DNA from 2 places in the Plantibacter lichenum genome. Region 2 is predicted to be linked to the other one. Evidence: riboswitches for the same ligand, from Rfam matches in the RefSeq annotation. Region 2 holds a riboswitch; the other holds the start of a gene.
What was found. A riboswitch is a leader RNA that binds a small molecule or an ion and turns the genes downstream of it on or off. The one in region 2 is predicted to bind glycine.

Region 1 (8,345 bases), on a different contig from region 2:
CGAACGCCAGGTCGGTCATCGGGCCGTGTCCGCCGGGGAGGACGATCCCGTCGAAGTCGGCGACGGTCATGTCGGCGAGCGTGATCGGGTGCGCGATGGCGTCCTCGATTCCGGCGAGATAGCTGCGGAACTCCTCGGCGCGCGTCGCATCGCCGACCGTCTCGGCTGTGAGCGAGCCGGGATCGGCTTGCGGGCGCACACCGCCGGGGCTGGCGAGCGTGACGGTGTGACCGGCAGCGAGCAGTTCGCGGTGCGCGACGACGAGTTCTTCGGCCCAGAACCCTGTCGGGTGCTCGGTGCCGTCGGTGAGGGTGAGTGAGGTTGCGGCCGTGACGACCATGAGGATGGAGGACATCGTTTCCTTTCGACCCGTCCAGTCTCGCGCTGCGATGATCAGGGATCGATCGGAAATCCTTGGTCCTTCATCGGCCGATTGGTGAGGTCGCTCCGTCGGGAGAGCCGAGGCGGGAACGGCTGCGCTCAGCCGACGACCCGTTCGAGCGCTGCGCTGAGCGCCCGCACCGGCCCCTGCCGATTGGCCTCGCCGATGCGCCGCGCGAGATAGACGGTGTTGAGCGGGGCGATCGTTGGCTCGTGGAGCAGGACGAGCGCGCCGGAGTCGAGCGCGTCCTGGGCGAGGTAGCGGGGCAGCACCGACATGCCCGTGCCGGCGATCACAGCCGCGAGCACCCCACGGAGATCAGGCACGACGGCGGCGATCATGACCCCGTTGGGGCGACGGTCGAACTCCGTGCGCCAGTACCGTCGGACGATCGGCAGGTTCGTGGCGTACGTGATGACGGGGATGTGCGCGAGGGAGGCGGGCGCCTCCGTCCCGACGGGAGGAGTCCAGGCAGGGGCTGCGACGAGGACGAACTCCTCGTCGATCAGCGGGGCGGCCTCGACTCCGCGGACGCGCGGCTGCACGGCGCTCACGACGACGTCGAGCGCGCCGGTGCGCAGCGCTTCCAGGAGCGGCTCGGCCAGGCCGAAGGTGACGTGGACGGGTACCCCGGCTGCTTCGAGCAGTTCGGGGAGCCTCGGCAGGACGACCGTCGTGAGCAGCTCGGCCGGGCCGCCGAGGTGCACGGCTCGGGGTGTGCCTCCCGCATCCGTGCTGAGCGAGGCGATGTCGTCGAGCGCGTCGATGTGCACCGCCACCTCACGGGCGAGCGCCGCCCCCTTGGTCGTGACGGTCGCGCCCGAGCGGTCGCGCACGAGCACGGGATAGCCGAGCGACGCCTCGAGCGCCTGGACGTGCGCTGAGACGGTCGGCTGCGAGATCCCGAGGAGGGCCGCGGCCTCCGTGAGGGAGCCGGCGCGCTGCACCGTCAGGAACGTGCGGAGGTGGTCGAGATCGTGGAGTGCCATCAGAGGCTGATTCTCGCATCGCTCGGGCGGGCTGTCACGCGGTCGGCTTCCACACGGGTCAGCCACCGGTCCCTGAGCTCGTCCCCCTTCGACAGGCTCAGGGACCAGACCCCTATCTGGTCCCTGAGCTCGTCCCCCTTCGGCAGGCTCAGGGACCGGACCCCTATCCGGTCGCTGAGCCTGTCGAAGCGCAGCCCTAGTGCTTGTGGTGGTGATCCTTATGCTCGTGATGCGGGATCTGACTCTCGTCCGGTCCCGGGTTGTTCACGGTCGCGGTCTCCTCGGCGACGGCGTCGTCGACGGGGCCGTCGTGCGGGCCGGGGTTGTTGATGCTCGGGTTCGCGAGCGGCTCCTCGTCGACGGATTCGTCGTGCGGGCCGGGATTGTTGATGCTCGCGTTGGTGAGCAGCTCCTCGTCGACCGCCTCGTCGTGCGGACCCGGGTTGTTGATGTTCGGGTTCTCGAGGTTCTGATCGCTCATGTCGAACTCCTTCGGTGGCCCGCGCTTCCACGGCGGCTCGAGCAGTCGTCGATCGTGCCGGGTCCGTCATCAGGTTAGGCCCGGGGCGCACCTGCAATCCAGCCATTCTCGGACTCCGCACGATCGTGTATCGTGGCGGCACAACATCACACGCCTTCGAGCAGCTGCGGGAGAGTTCCGCCTGTGGCCTGGGCGGGCGCCGTAGGAGCAAATCCTCTCCGGGAATCTCTCAGGCCCCCGTACCGCAGCAGCTGGGCGACTCTGGAAAGCAGCGACGGTCCGCCGTCGCTCACCGACGGTGCAAGTCCTCTCCCGCCAGGGGAGGTCGGAAACTCTCAGGTCCGAGACAGAGCGGGGAGGGATTCGACCATCGGTCGCGCACGTGCGCGCCACAGCATCGGAGTTCCTCATGTCCCGCATCCCGTCACCATCGGCTCACCGACCATGACGATCAGTGTGTTCGACCTCTTCTCGGTGGGCATCGGCCCGTCGAGTTCCCACACGGTGGGGCCGATGCGTGCCGCGTGCACCTTCGTCGAGGACGTGACGGCTGCGGGTCTTCTCGAGGACGTCGCGGGCATCGACGTCCACCTCTACGGGTCCCTCGCGGCGACCGGGCGAGGGCACGGCACGATGACCGCCGTCCTCCTCGGGCTGGAAGGGTACCGTCCGGACGAGATCCTGCCGGAGGAGGTGGAATCGCGTCTCGCGGCGCTCGCCGAGACGGGCGAGCTCCTGTTCGGCGGACGACGACCGCTCCGGTACGGCGTGGACGACATCGTGCTCCACCCGCTCACGGTCCTCGACCGCCACACGAACGGCGTGCGCTTCGCCGTGACCGATGCCGCGGGCACCGTCCTGCACGAAGCGGTCTTCTACTCCGTCGGCGGAGGGTTCGTCGTCCGTGAGGGCGGGGAGCCGGTCGCCCGCACGGGACCCGCGGGGGTGGAGGGCGACGCGATCGTGCCGATGCCGTTCCGCACGGCCGCGGGGTTGCTCGCGCACTGCACGGAGCACGGTCTCCCGTTCAGCGGTGTGATGCTGCAGAACGAACTCGTCACCAGGTCCGAAGCGGACGTGCGATCCGGCCTCCTCCACATCCGTGACGTCATGGAGGAGTGCAAGAACTCGAGTCTGCAGCGCACGGGGCCGCTCCCCGGCGGCCTCAACGTGCGGCGTCGCGCACCGGCCTGGCACGATCGACTGCGCGCCGAGGACCCGCATCGGGACCTCAAGTTCTGGCAGGAGTGGGTGAACCTCGTGGCGCTCGCCGTCAACGAGGAGAACGCTTCCGGCGGTCGGGTCGTGACGGCGCCGACCAACGGTGCGGCCGGCATCATCCCAGCGGTCCTCTTCTACGCGACGCATTACGGGCCAGGCATGGACACGGCGACGACGGAACAGAAGGACGATGTCGTCGTGCGGTTCCTCCTCGCGGCGGGCGCCGTCGGAGTGCTCTACAAGGAGCAGGCGTCCATCTCCGGTGCCGAGGTCGGCTGTCAGGGCGAGGTCGGTTCCGCCTCCTCCATGGCCGCCGCGGGACTCGCGGAGGTGCTCGGCGGCATCCCGGAGCAGGTGGAGAACGCGGCGGAGATCGCGATGGAGCACAACCTCGGCCTCACGTGCGATCCCATCGGCGGACTCGTGCAGATCCCGTGCATCGAGCGGAACGCGATCGCTGCGGCAAAGGCGATCAACGCGGCGAAGATGGCGCTGTGGGGCGACGGTTCGCACAGCGTCTCGCTCGACGAGGTCATCGTCACGATGCGGGAGACGGGCCGGGACATGTCGTCGAAGTACAAGGAGACGGCGATGGGTGGTCTGGCGGTCAACGTCGTGGAATGCTGACCCTCCCCAAACCTCCGTTTTCGTGCACAAGGTGCCCTCGAAAACGTCCGTCTTGCACGAAAACGGAGGTGTGGCGGGGGACGCCCGGCGGCGAGGGGGTCAGCGGAGCGCCACGATGTGCTCTGCCGCCGACGTCGCGAGTTCGCGCGCGGACGGCGTCGCCCCCGAGAACTGCTGGGTCATCACCGAGACGGCCTGACCGTCGGAGCTGAAGAGCACCTCGCAGAAATTCCCGTTCTCGCTGCACCAGATGAGCGCGGGGTTCGTCGCCGATCCGGTCAACGCGAACGCCGCCTGGGTGCCGGAGGCCGGCAGTTCCGAGGAGAGCTTCGGCAGGACCCATGCGCCGCCCGGGAGCGCGGTGACCGTGATCGGCGCGGAGAATGCGGTGGCGTCTGGGCCGCCGTAGGAACAGGTGAGCGCGCCGGCCTGTTTGAGCGCGATGGTCGATGAGGCGGGGAGCGTGTCCTCGGCTGCCGGAAGGACATCGACCGCCCCTGGCGCGTTGATGACCGATGCGGCGATCGCGAGTGGGAAGAGCGTCTCGCAGTTCGCCGGCGATGGGCTCGAGGTTGTCGGTGGGATCCATGCGGGTGCCGGTTCGCCGGCCGATGCGAGGTGGTCGAAGATCGAGGTGAACGCCGGAGTCGCGTGCTCGAAGGTCTCGTCCGGTGTGCCGAGGGACGTCGTCGCAACCTGCGCGCCGGGGTTGTAGATGAGGATGTTGACCCAGTTGGAACCGACGAGCGCGTTCGCGCGGCAACCGATGTCACCGCACGACGCATACGCCTCGGTCGAACCGAAGGTGCGGGTCTCCGTCGCTTCGGCGTCGCCCTGCCAGCCCGGATTCCAGGCGTCCGCGGCGTCCGGAAGGACGGAGACGATGAGTCGAGGCGCCGGAGAGTCCGTGGCCGTGATCTGGCCCCCGAAGTCTGCGGGATCGACCGCCCACTGGCAGACAATGCCCCCGGCGTTCTGGATGGCGACGTCTGCGAGGGAAGCGTGGTCGGACGACGTCGGCCAGTCCGTGGCGGTCGCAGGCGCTTGCAGTGCAGACTCCGCGTCGGCCGCCGAGACGAGGTCGTCGCAGCCCAGCGGGAGACGGAAGCTCGGTGCGGTGGCTTCTCCAGCCGCGGTTGCCGTGGGCGATGCGGACGTGCTCCGCGGTGCGGCAGGCGCGCTGCAGCCGGACAACAACAGAGCCGCGAGAGCGACACCTCCGAAGACGATGCCTGGACGATTCATCGATCGATTGTGCATGCGGAGCCCCCTGCGCGATAGCGGTGCCTGCGATGGCCCCGGGCACACGCTAGCAGCACCCGACGCGATGAACGGGTCGCCCCTGCATCCTCCACACCGCCGTTTTCGTGCAATCCGCACGTTTTCGAGGGCACTTCTTGCACGAAAACGGAGGTGTGGGGAGGGGTGGGAAGGCGCAGGTCAACGAGTGTCCGTTTACGATGGGAGCGTGCCCAGTGGGCAACACATCCCGCGCCCGGATCGATCACCGCCGGTGAAAGCGCGACAACCTGATCCGAGTGAGGAACCGTCCCGATGGGCAGATTGATCTACGGCAGCTCCGCGAGAGAACTCGAGCTCGACGACCGAACCCTCGCGCACGTCAAGTCCATCGCTGTCATGAAGCTCCGCCGCAACGAGTCCTTCACCGTCTCGTGGCAGCGCAGCGAGGACGCAGGCGGCGGACGCGTGTCCATCTGGATGCACCCCTCGATCTCACTCCAGTTCGAGTTCGACGACGCGACGCGTCCGGAGCTCAACCGCACCTGGCTCGAATCGATGATGCAGGACGCGAACAAGTCCGGCGACCTCCACATCGGCCCGGAACTCGATGCCTCCGACGCGCAGCCGGTCGCGAAGACCGCCCGCACGTCCGCGGCGAAGGCGGCGAAGGCGGCGAAGAACGCGAAGACGAACGCGACCGCGAAAACCGCCGGCACGTCCAGCACGTCCACCGCCGCGCCCTGATCGGCATCGTCCCGTAGCACCCCTGTCGCGCAGCCTCCACCCCTTGTCCGGCCCCGTCCGCGCGCGGATGGTGGAGGTTCACGACGAAGGGACAGGACGTGCGAGCACTCACCTGGCAGGGCAAACGAACGGTTTCAGTCGAGACGGTGCCCGATCCACGCATCATCGAGCCGACCGATGCGATCATCCGTGTGACCTCTGCGGCGATCTGCGGTTCCGATCTTCACCTGTACGAGCTCTTCGGGCCGTTCATCGATCGCGGTGACGTCCTCGGCCACGAGACGATGGGGATCGTCGAGGAGGTCGGCTCCGCGGTCACGATGGTGAAGCCGGGCGATCGCGTCGTCATCCCGTTCACGATCGCGTGCGGCGACTGCTTCATGTGCCGCAGGGGGCTGCAGTCGCAGTGCGAGAGAACGCAGGTCACCGAGTACGGGAGCGGGGCGACCCTCTACGGCTACACGAAGCTCTACGGACAAGTCCCCGGTGGACAAGCCGAACTGCTGCGGGTGCACCTCGCCGACGCGAACTGCATCGTGGTGGGCGCCGAACTCCCTGACGACAGCTACCTCTTCCTGAGCGACATCCTCCCGACGGCCTGGCAGGGCGTCCACTACGCCCACGTTCCCGAGGGCGGTTCGATCGGGATCTTCGGTCTCGGCCCCGTCGGACAGTTCGCCGCGCGGATCGCAGCCCATCGCGGGTACGAGGTGCACGCGATCGACCCCGTCCCCGAACGGCGGGCGATGGCCGAGCGGCACGGCATCAGGACGTACGATCTCACCGATGACGTGATCGCGGAAGTCCGCGACGCAACGGACGGGCGCGGTCCGGATGCGGTGGTCGACGCCGTGGGGATGGAAGCGCACGGTTCACCGGGAGCAGCGTTCGCACAAGCTGCGGTGGGGCTACTGCCGGACGCCGTGGCCCGGCCTGCCATGGAGCACGCCGGCATCGATCGGCTCGCCGCTCTCCACGGCGCGCTCGAACTCGTGCGACGCGGAGGGGTCGTCTCGCTGAGCGGCGTCTACGCGGGAGAGCTCGACCCTCTGCCCATGAAGTCGATGTTCGACCAACAGATCACGCTCCGGATGGGGCAGTGCAACGTCGCCAGGTGGATTCCACAGCTCCTGCCGCTCGTGGAGGATCCGTCCGACCCGCTCGGCACCCTCGACCTCGTCACCCACCGGGTGCCGCTCGATCGTGCGCCCGAGATGTACGAGACGTTCCAGAAGAAGGAGGACGGCTGCGTCAAGGTCGTCCTGCAGCCGTGACGACGAAACCTCCGTTCCCACGCGTGTTCGCGGAACGGAGGTTTCGTGTCGGCGGCAGGGGCTCCCGCCAGCTGCCCGGCGCTACTCGCCATCGATGAGGTCGAGCAGCTCCTTCGAGGCCTTCGCGATGTCGTCATGATCGTTCTGAGCTGCACGGCTCTCGAGGGAGATCACGCCGCCGCGACGGACCTTCCGGAAGTCGCCGAAGGGGAAGCTGTAGTGCCCCTTCGTGTCCTCCGGTTTGTCGTCGTCGACACCGAGATGCCACCGGCCGTACTCGCCGAAGCCGTGGCGCTCGATGAATCGGTTCTCCTCATCCGCGGTCGGTGCGGCCTCGCTCCAGTCGTCGCGGTCGTCGTGAACGACGTCGCCGTCCGTGATGAGCTTGCGTGCATGCGCGAGCGCCGCCCGATTCAGCTTCACCGTCATGTCGTTCCTTCCCTTCCCCTCCGTCGCGCAGGCCGGGCCGTGGCTGCTCCTCGTGTGCTCGGCCGATCGGCTACGGTGTGGGCGTTCCGCCGTTGACGTTGAGCGTCTCGCCAGCGACGTAACTCGACTCGCCCGAAGCGAGGAAGACGTACGCGGGAGCGAGCTCCGCAGGCTGTCCGGCGCGACCGAGCGGGGTGTCCTGGCCGAACTCGGTGATCTTCTCCTGCGGCTGCCCGTGGGTGACCTGCAGCGGCGTCCAGATGGGGCCGGGAGCGACCGCGTTCACCCGGATGCCGCGCGGTGCGACCTGCTGGGCGAGACCCTTCGTGAACGCGTTGATCGTCGCCTTCGTCGAGGCGTAGTCGACGAGCACCGGCGATGGGTTGTACGCCTGGATCGACGTCGTGTTGATGATCGTCGAGCCCGGCATCATGAGCGGCAGCGCGGCCTTCGTGATCCAGAACATCGCGTAGACGTTCGTGCGGAAGGTGTCGTCGAACTGGTCGTCCGAGAGGTCCTCGAGGCGCTCGCAGAAGACCTGCTTGCCCGCGTTGTTGACGAGGAGGTCGATGCCGCCGAGTCCGTCGGACGCCTCCTGCACGAGGCGACGGCAGAATTCCGCGTCGCGGACGTCGCCGGGGATGGTCACGGCGGTGCGACCGGCATCGCGGACGAGGGCGGCGATGCGCTCGGCATCGGACTGCTCGCTCGGCAGGTAGGAGAGCGCGACGTCCGCGCCTTCTCGGGCGAACGCGATCGCGACCGCTGCACCGATGCCGGAGTCCGCACCCGTCACGAGCGCCTTCCGGCCGAGCAGACGGCCGGTGCCACGGTAGCTCTCCTCACCGAGGTCGGCCTTGGGGTCGAGTTCCGAATCGAGACCCGGTTCCGGCTGCTCCTGCTCCGGCGGGGAGATGCGCGGGTAGCGGGTGGTGGGGTCCTCGAGGGTGTACTGG
Region 2 (8,345 bases):
TGTTGCTCTGCCCCAGCACGTCCTTCGTGACGAGGACGACCTCGTGCTCATCGCTCGCATGGATGGCGGTGACGAGCCCGGCGATGCCGCTGCCCACCACCACGACCCTGGTCACGGTCAGACCTCGGCCGTCTGTGTGGCGGGAGCCTGCGTCGCGGGAGCCGTGGTCGCCGGAGACGCGGCGACGGGCGGCTTCGCAGCGAGCATCCGTTCGAGGGCGAGCCGTGCGGGGACGGCGACGTCGTCGGAGACGGTGATCCGGTTGATGACCTCGCCCGCGACCAGGCCTTCGAGCACCCATGCGAGGTAGCCGGGGTGGATGCGGTACATCGTGGAGCAGGGGCAGATGACATCGTCGAGGCAGAAGATGGTGTGCTGCGGGTACTGCGCTGCGAGGCGCTGCACCATGTTGATCTCCGTGCCGATGGCGAAGGTCGTCCCTGCCGGGGCAGCCTCGATCGCCTTCTGGATGTAGTCCGTCGATCCTGCCTCGTCCGCGGCGTCGACCACGGGCATCGGGCACTCGGGGTGCACGATGACGCGGACGCCGGGGTGACTGGCGCGAGCGCGATCGATCTGGTCGACCGTGAACCGCTTGTGCACCGAGCAGAAGCCGTGCCACAGGATGACCTCGGCCTCCTGCAACCCGTGCGCGTCGTTGCCGCCGAGCGGCTTGTTCGGGTTCCACATGGGCATGTGCTCGAGCGGCACGCCGAGCTTCTTCGCCGTGTTGCGGCCGAGGTGCTGGTCGGGGAAGAAGAGGACTCGCTGGCCGCGTTCGAAGGCCCATTTGAGGACCGTCTCGGCGTTCGAGGAGGTGCACACGATGCCGCCGTGGCGACCGCAGAAACTCTTGAGCGCTGCGGACGAGTTCATGTAGGTGACGGGGATGACGGGCACCCGGCCGTCCGCATCGGGCTCCGTGCCGTAGAGGGCTTCGAGCTGCTCCCACGCCTCCTCGACCTGGTCGATGTTGGCCATGTCGGCCATCGAGCAGCCCGCGGCGAGGTTCGGGAGGATGACCGCCTGCTCCGGACCGGAGAGCAGATCGGCCGTCTCCGCCATGAAGTGGACGCCGCAGAAGACGATCGCCTCCGCCTCGGTCCGTGCCTTCGCGGCGTTCGCGAGCTGGAATGAGTCACCGACGTAGTCCGCGTGCTGCACGACCTCGTCGCGCTGGTAGAAGTGACCGAGGATCACGACCCGATCGCCGAGCGTCTCCTTCGCGGCCACGATGCGCCGGTGCAGGTCCGCCTGATCCGCATCACGGTAGGAGGCGGGCAACTGACCCTGACGGGGTGAACCGGTGGGGATGACATCGCCCATCGACGCGCCAGGGCCGTAGCTCGGGGGAGTGAGGTCGAACACCCACGGGCCTGAGGCGAGCTCTGGCGCACAGGTGGAACCTGAGGTCTCTCCGCTCGCGATCTCCTGGATCGTGGCGTCGACGGAAGCGGTGAGGGTCATGAGTGCTCCTGCATGCGTGCTGGTGGTGCGGGTTCGGTGGGGTCTGCACCGGCGAGCGGGCCGTGGTCGGCGTACTCGGAGGAGCGGTTGAAGCGGTAGAGCCTCGCCGGACGGTGCCGGCCGCCGGTGCGGAGTTCGTCGGTTGCGACGACCTGCCCGGACGACTCGATCTGCCGGCGGAAGTTGGCCGGGTCGAGTTGCTTCTGGAGGACGGCCTCGTGGACCTCGCGCAGTTCCGTGAGGGTGAAGGTCTCACCGAGGAACGCGTGAGCGATGTGGCTGTACTCGAGTTTGCTGCGCAGCCGCCAGAGCGCGTACTCCACAATGAGTTCGTGGTCGAAGGCGAGCCGTGGAAGCGCATCGGTGCGGAACCACCGGACGTTCTGTCCGACGAGCGTGCGCTTGGCCTCCTCGGAGCCGACGAGCGCCCAGTAGACGATCGAGACGACGCGCTCGTCCGGCGATCGGTCGATGTCGCCGAACGCGTAGAGCTGTTCGAGGTAGCGGGGGCTCAGCTGGGTCGTGGCCTCGAGGGTGCGTCGGGCGGCGTCGGCCAAGGACTCCTCTGCGCCGAGCGGACCTCCCGGCAGCGCCCACAGTCCGTCGTACGGTTCGCGGATGCGGCGGACGAGCGGAATCCAGATGCCTGGCGTCGGGTCGGTCGCGCCGAATCCGTCGTCCGTGCGGAGTGTGAAGATCACGGTGGAGACGGCGAGCTTGACGGAGGCCGCGTCCGCCGTGGTCTGGTCGGTCTCATTCATCCGATGCCTCCTGTCCGGTCGGGTGCCGTGCTGCCTGCGCCTACTAAGGGTAGCCCTGACCCTTACTGATCTGATCCTTAGTGTACACCTGACCAGAACACCGACTCCCGGAAGCGCGGCGAACCACGATATGCTGGGCGCGCAAACGAATATCGGGCCGCAAACACGATGCGGGAGAGCCGGTTCACCGGCACCGAAGGAGCAAGCCTCCCCGCCAATCTCTCAGGTCCTGTACCGCATCGAACTGGCCACTCTGGAAAGCAGCGCCACCATCCTGTGGCGCTCGCCGACGGTGAAAGCAGCCCGGACCTCGATCCGTCGCTCGCGAAACTCTCAGGCCAATGACAGAGGGGGAGTTCCCAACAGGCGCTTCGGTGCGCCTGCAGCGCACCACGCGACCCCGGAGAACTCGTGACCGATCTCGAACGAACCAGTCCTTTGCACGCCGTCCACGAAGCCGCGGGCGCGAGCTTCACGGACTTCGCCGGCTGGCAGATGCCCGTCCGCTACTCGAGCGACCTCGCCGAGCACCACGCCGTCCGCACCGCAGCAGGCATCTTCGACCTCTCGCACATGGCCGAGATCCTCGTCACCGGCCCCGACGCCGGAGCATTCCTCGACGCCGCGCTCGCCGGCAAGCTGTCCGCCATCGCGCTGTGGCAGGCGAAGTACTCGCTCATCCTCAACGCGCAGGGCGGCATCGTCGACGACATCGTCGTCTACCGCCTCGCCGACGAGCGGTTCCTCGTCATCGCGAACGCCGGCAATCGCGAAGCCGCGTTCCAGGCACTCAGCGAGCGCGCCGCCGACTTCGATGTGACGGTCGAGGACCAGAGCGACGCGACCGCGCTCATCGCCGTTCAGGGCCCGGCGTCCCGCGCGATCCTCGAATCGGTCGCCGAGATCACCGACCTCGGCACTCCGCTCGCCGAGCTGGGCTACTACCGCTGCACCGACGCATTCTTCGACGGCCTCCCGCTGCTCGTCGCCCGCACCGGCTACACGGGCGAAGACGGGTTCGAGCTCTATGTGCAGGTCGATGCCGCCGAACGGCTCTGGCGAGCGATCGAATCCGCAGGCGCATCCCGCGGTCTCGTCCCAGCCGGCCTCGCCAGCCGGGACACCCTGCGTCTCGAAGCCGGCATGCCGCTCTACGGCCACGAGCTCGGCACGGGCAGCTTCCCCGTGCAGGCTGGGCTCGGCCGCGTCGTCGCTCTGAGCAAGCCGGGTCCGTTCGTCGGGCGTGAAGCCGTCGAGGCCGGGCCGCACCCCGACGCCCCCGTGCTCGTGGCCCTCGTCTCCGAAGGGCGACGCGCCGGCCGAGCAGGCTACGCCGTGTTCGACGGCGACACCGAGATCGGCGCAGTGACGAGCGGCGCGCTCTCGCCCACCCTCGGCCACCCCATCGCGATGGCCTACGTCCACCCCGACCAGTCCGCCACTGGAACGGTCCTCACCATCGATGTCCGCGGGACGAAGATTCCCGCGACCGTCACCACGCTGCCCTTCTACACGAGAGAGAAGTAACTCGACATGGCCGACAAGACCGAACTCAAGTACACCGCCGAGCACGAATGGATCCGTGTCGAGGGCGACCTCGCCTTCATCGGCATCACCGACTACGCCGCTGAGAAGCTCGGCGACGTCGTCTACGTCGACCTGCCCGCCGTGGGCGGAGAGATCGCCGGCGGCTCCATCGTCGGAGAGATCGAGTCCACGAAGTCGGTCGGCGAGCTCTTCGCGCCCATCGACGGCACGGTCGTGGAGATCAACGACGCCGTGGTCGACGACCCGTCGATCGTGAACGCCGACCCGTTCGGCGCCGGCTGGCTCATCTCGGTGCGCTTCGCCGAGCTCCCCACCACCCTCCTCAGCTGGGACGAGTACGCAGCAGTGGTGGGCGAGTGATGGCGGAACGTTTCTCGACGCGTCACATCGGGACCGATGCAGACGCCCAGGCGACGATGCTCGCAGCCGTCGGCTACGACTCCGTCGACGCTCTGCTGGACGCGGCCGTCCCGGACGCCATCAAGGCCGACCAGCTCGCCTCGTCGAGCATCCCGGACGCGATCGGCGAACGCGCCGCGCTGACCGAGCTGCGTGCCATCGCCTCTCGCAACACGGTGAACCGCAGCCTCATCGGCCTCGGCTACTACGACACGATCACGCCCGCGGTCATCAAGCGGAACGTGCTCGAGAACCCGTCCTGGTACACGGCGTACACGCCCTACCAGCCGGAGATCTCACAGGGCCGCCTCGAAGCGCTCATCAACTTCCAGACGATGGTCTCCGACCTCACCGGGCTCGACACCGCCAACGCGTCGATGCTCGACGAGAGCACCGCGGTCGTCGAGGGCATGCTCCTCGCCCGTCGTGGTTCGAAGTCCGCCTCGCACGCATTCATCGTCGACGCCGATGCGTTCCCGCAGACCAAGGCGCTCCTCGCGAACCGCGCGGAGGCCGTCGGCATCGAGCTCGTCGAGATCGATTTCGCGGCTGCCGCCACGGCAGGTGAGGCGCTTCCCGAGGCATTCGGCGTCTTCGTGCAGTACCCGGGCGCGAGCGGCCGGATCTGGAACCCCGCCGCGGTCATCGCCGAGGTCAAGGGCCAAGGCGGCCTCGCCGTCGTCGCCGCGGACCTGCTGGCGCTCGCGCTCATCTCCTCGCCGGGCTCCCTCGGCGCGGACATCGCCGTCGGGACCACCCAGCGTTTCGGCGTGCCCATGGGCTTCGGCGGACCGCACGCCGGCTACATGGCCGTCCGCAAGGGCCTCGAACGTCAGCTCCCCGGCCGCCTCGTCGGCGTCAGCCAGGACGCAGCGGGCCACCCCGCGTACCGGCTCACGCTCCAGACGCGTGAACAGCACATCCGCCGCGAGAAGGCCACGAGCAACATCTGCACGGCGCAGGTCCTGCTCGCCGTCATGGCTGCGATGTACGCCGTCTACCACGGCCCGGCAGGCATCCGCCGGATCGCGCAGTCGGTCCACGCCACGACCGTGAGCGCCGCGTACTCGCTCCGCACGGCCGGCGCGGACGTCGTCTCCGAGCACTACTTCGACACGCTCCTCGTGGGCGTGCCAGATGCCGCGGCCGTCGTCGCATCCGCACACGCACGCGGCATCCTGCTCCGCGCCGTCGACGAGACCACCGTGTCCCTCAGCTTCGACCAGGTCACGGCGGACGACCTCGACCACGGCTCCACGCTCGTCCGAGAGCTCACCGACCTCCTCGGCACCGGGACCCGCGTCGAGGTCGAGGCCCCCGCATCGATCTTCGCCGGAGAGGGCGCGGCGTTCTTCGCGTTCGCGCCCGCCGCCGCGGCCGAGTACCCGGAGGATCTCCGCCGCGAGACGGAATACCTCACCCACCCCGTCTTCAACACGCACCACTCCGAGACGGCGATGATGCGCTACCTCAAGCAGCTCGCCGACCGCGACTACGCGCTCGATCGCGGCATGATCCCACTCGGCTCCTGCACGATGAAGCTCAACGCCGCCACCGAGATGGAAGCCGTCACCTGGCCCGAGTTCGCAGGACTGCACCCCTTCGCCCCGCGCGAGGACGTCGAGGGCTCGCTGCAGCTCATCGACCAGCTCGAGACGTGGCTCGCCGAGGTCACCGGCTACGACTCCGTCTCCCTGCAGCCGAACGCCGGCAGCCAGGGCGAACTCGCGGGCCTCCTCGCCATCCGCGGCTACCACCGCGCGAACGGCGACCTCGACCGCACCGTGTGCCTCATCCCGTCGAGCGCCCACGGCACGAACGCGGCATCCGCCGTCCTCGCTGGCATGAAGGTCGTCGTCGTCGCGTGCGACGAGCTCGGCAACGTCGACCTCGACGACCTCCGCGCCAAGGTCGAGGCCAACGCAGACGTCCTCGCAGCCCTCATGATCACCTACCCGTCCACGCACGGCGTGTACGAGCACGAGGTCAAGGAGATCACGAAGGCCGTGCACGACGCCGGCGGCCAGGTGTACGTCGACGGCGCGAACCTCAACGCGCTCCTCGGCTACGCTCGCTTCGGCGACTTCGGCGGCGACGTCTCGCACCTCAACCTGCACAAGACGTTCTGCATCCCGCACGGCGGTGGCGGTCCCGGCGTCGGCCCCGTCGCCGCGAAAGCGCACCTCGCGCCGTTCCTGCCAGGGCACCCACTCGCGCAGCGCGACGAGCACGCGCTCCTCGGCGGCGGCACGGTCGTCCACGCCGGCGGACCCGTCTCGGCGGCGCCGTACGGCAGCCCGAGCATCCTCCCGATCTCGTGGGCCTACGTCCGCATGATGGGATCCGCGGGCCTCCGCGAAGCGACCGGTTCCGCGGTCCTCGCGGCGAACTACATCGCGACGCGCCTGCAGAAGCACTACCCGGTCCTCTACACGGGGGAGAACGCGCTCGTCGCGCACGAGTGCATCCTGGACCTGCGTCCGCTCAAGGAGGCCACCGGCATCACGAACGACGATGTCGCGAAGCGCCTCGTCGACTACGGCTTCCACGCGCCCACGATGTCGTTCCCGGTCGCGGGCACACTCATGGTGGAGCCGACGGAGAGCGAGGACCTCGCCGAGATCGACCGGTTCATCGATGCGATGATCGCGATCAAGGCCGAGGCCGACGCCGTCGCCGCGGGGGAATGGCCGGCGGACGACAACCCGCTCGTCAACGCTCCGCACACCGCCCAGTCGGTCATCGAGGGCGAGTGGGCGCACGCCTACACGCGCGAGCAGGCCGTCTACCCGGTGCACACGCTCGTGCGGACGAAGTACTGGCCGCCCGTGCGTCGCATCGACCAGGCGTACGGCGACCGCAACCTCGTGTGCGCGTGCCCGCCGCCCGAGGCCTTCGAGTAGTCGGCTCCCGGCCGTCGTGACTCCCAGTGGCTCCTGTGAACGTCCGCGTTCCCGGGAGCCACTGCTGTCTCCCCACCCTGTGGGTTGCACAATTCAGGAACTCCTGCACAATTCAGGACCATTCGCTTCGACACGCCGATGGATCGTCCTGAATTCTGCAAAACGTCCTGAATTGTGCAAACCCCAATGGCGGGACGGGAGGAGGGCAGGGCGAAGCACTCAGGGGGTGGGGAGGAGCTCCAGCTGCGAGCGGATCTCGTCCGCACTGCGGAACGTGGCGCCGACGAGGGCGACGTGCTTCCAGCGGATAACTGCGTCGGCGTCGATGATGAAGACCGAACGACGCAGGCCGAGCCCCGGCATCCCCACGCCGTACGCGTCAACGACGGCACCGCCCGTGTCGGCGAGGAGCGGGAACGAGAGCCGCTCCTTCCTCGCGAAATGCTCATGGCTGTCCACATCCTGCAGGCTGATGCCCCACACCGTGGCGCCGAGCTCGCTGAACGCACCGAGCTCCGACTGGTACGAGCAGAGCTGAGCGGTGCAGACCGACGTCTCGTCGCCAGGGTAGAAGACGAGTACGACGGGGTGTCCGCGCTCTGCCGACAGGACGAAGTCCCGTCGTTCCGCCTCGTCTCCCGTGACGGTGATGCCGGGCAGGGTGAAGTCGGGGGCGATGTCGCCCACCTGTGCTTTTTTGGCCATGATCAGACCATACGCCCGCCGCCGCATCGGCCGTCCTCCAAGCCGGAGAACGGCCGTCCTCGAGACCGGACAAACAGTGGCATCGTGCAATCACCCGGCATACTGGGGCGATGGACGTCGCCGAGGACACCGCCCCTTCCCGCAGCCCCGGTTCGCGGACGTCCAGATTCGGCTCGCGGAAAACGGTCGCCAACCTCGTCATCGTCGGTGTCGCGCTCGTCGTGGTCGCTGTCGTCTGGATCGTTTCGGTCACGATGCGCTCGGACCACCCGACGACCGTCACTGGCGTGCAGGACGAGGTCACCTCCGTCCTCGACGACCTGCAGGCGTCGGTCCCCGCCGCGGCGCGTTTCGACGTCATCGAGGATGTCGACAGCACCACGTGCCCGGAGGGCGGCGGAACGATGTTCGCCTACGAGCGGAGGATCGCGACCGAACCCACCTTCGATCGCTTCGCGTGGATGACGGAGCTGTCGAACCGGTACACGGCCGAGGACGGTTGGAACGTCACGCTCAAGCCGCTCAGCTCCCGCGAGAGCGTCAAGCTGAAACTCGTCGACCG

Region 1: linked by a shared signal. The riboswitch ahead of ACQ3HB_RS19895 (L-serine ammonia-lyase) and the one ahead of gcvT (glycine cleavage system aminomethyltransferase GcvT) in region 2 are both predicted to bind glycine.

The regions. Positions count from the first base shown of each region.
Region 1 is NZ_JBOBFT010000020.1:32,143-40,487, forward strand. Features, by position in the region: gene ACQ3HB_RS19880 (type 1 glutamine amidotransferase domain-containing protein) at 1-355, opposite strand, end outside; gene ACQ3HB_RS19885 (LysR family transcriptional regulator) at 481-1,371, opposite strand; gene ACQ3HB_RS19890 (hypothetical protein) at 1,568-1,852, opposite strand; glycine riboswitch at 2,010-2,107, shown strand; gene ACQ3HB_RS19895 (L-serine ammonia-lyase) at 2,297-3,700, shown strand; gene ACQ3HB_RS19900 (hypothetical protein) at 3,800-4,945, opposite strand; gene ACQ3HB_RS19905 (DUF7882 family protein) at 5,255-5,686, shown strand; gene ACQ3HB_RS19910 (alcohol dehydrogenase catalytic domain-containing protein) at 5,785-6,960, shown strand; gene ACQ3HB_RS19915 (hypothetical protein) at 7,042-7,389, opposite strand; gene ACQ3HB_RS19920 (SDR family oxidoreductase) at 7,460-8,345, opposite strand, start outside.
Region 2 is NZ_JBOBFT010000005.1:19,805-28,149, reverse strand. Features, by position in the region: gene nadB (L-aspartate oxidase) at 1-115, opposite strand, end outside; gene nadA (quinolinate synthase NadA) at 118-1,467, opposite strand; gene ACQ3HB_RS08285 (NUDIX hydrolase) at 1,464-2,228, opposite strand; glycine riboswitch at 2,390-2,475, shown strand; glycine riboswitch at 2,477-2,583, shown strand; gene gcvT (glycine cleavage system aminomethyltransferase GcvT) at 2,640-3,755, shown strand; gene gcvH (glycine cleavage system protein GcvH) at 3,762-4,136, shown strand; gene gcvP (aminomethyl-transferring glycine dehydrogenase) at 4,136-7,078, shown strand; gene ACQ3HB_RS08265 (peroxiredoxin) at 7,298-7,783, opposite strand; gene ACQ3HB_RS08260 (hypothetical protein) at 7,894-8,345, shown strand, end outside.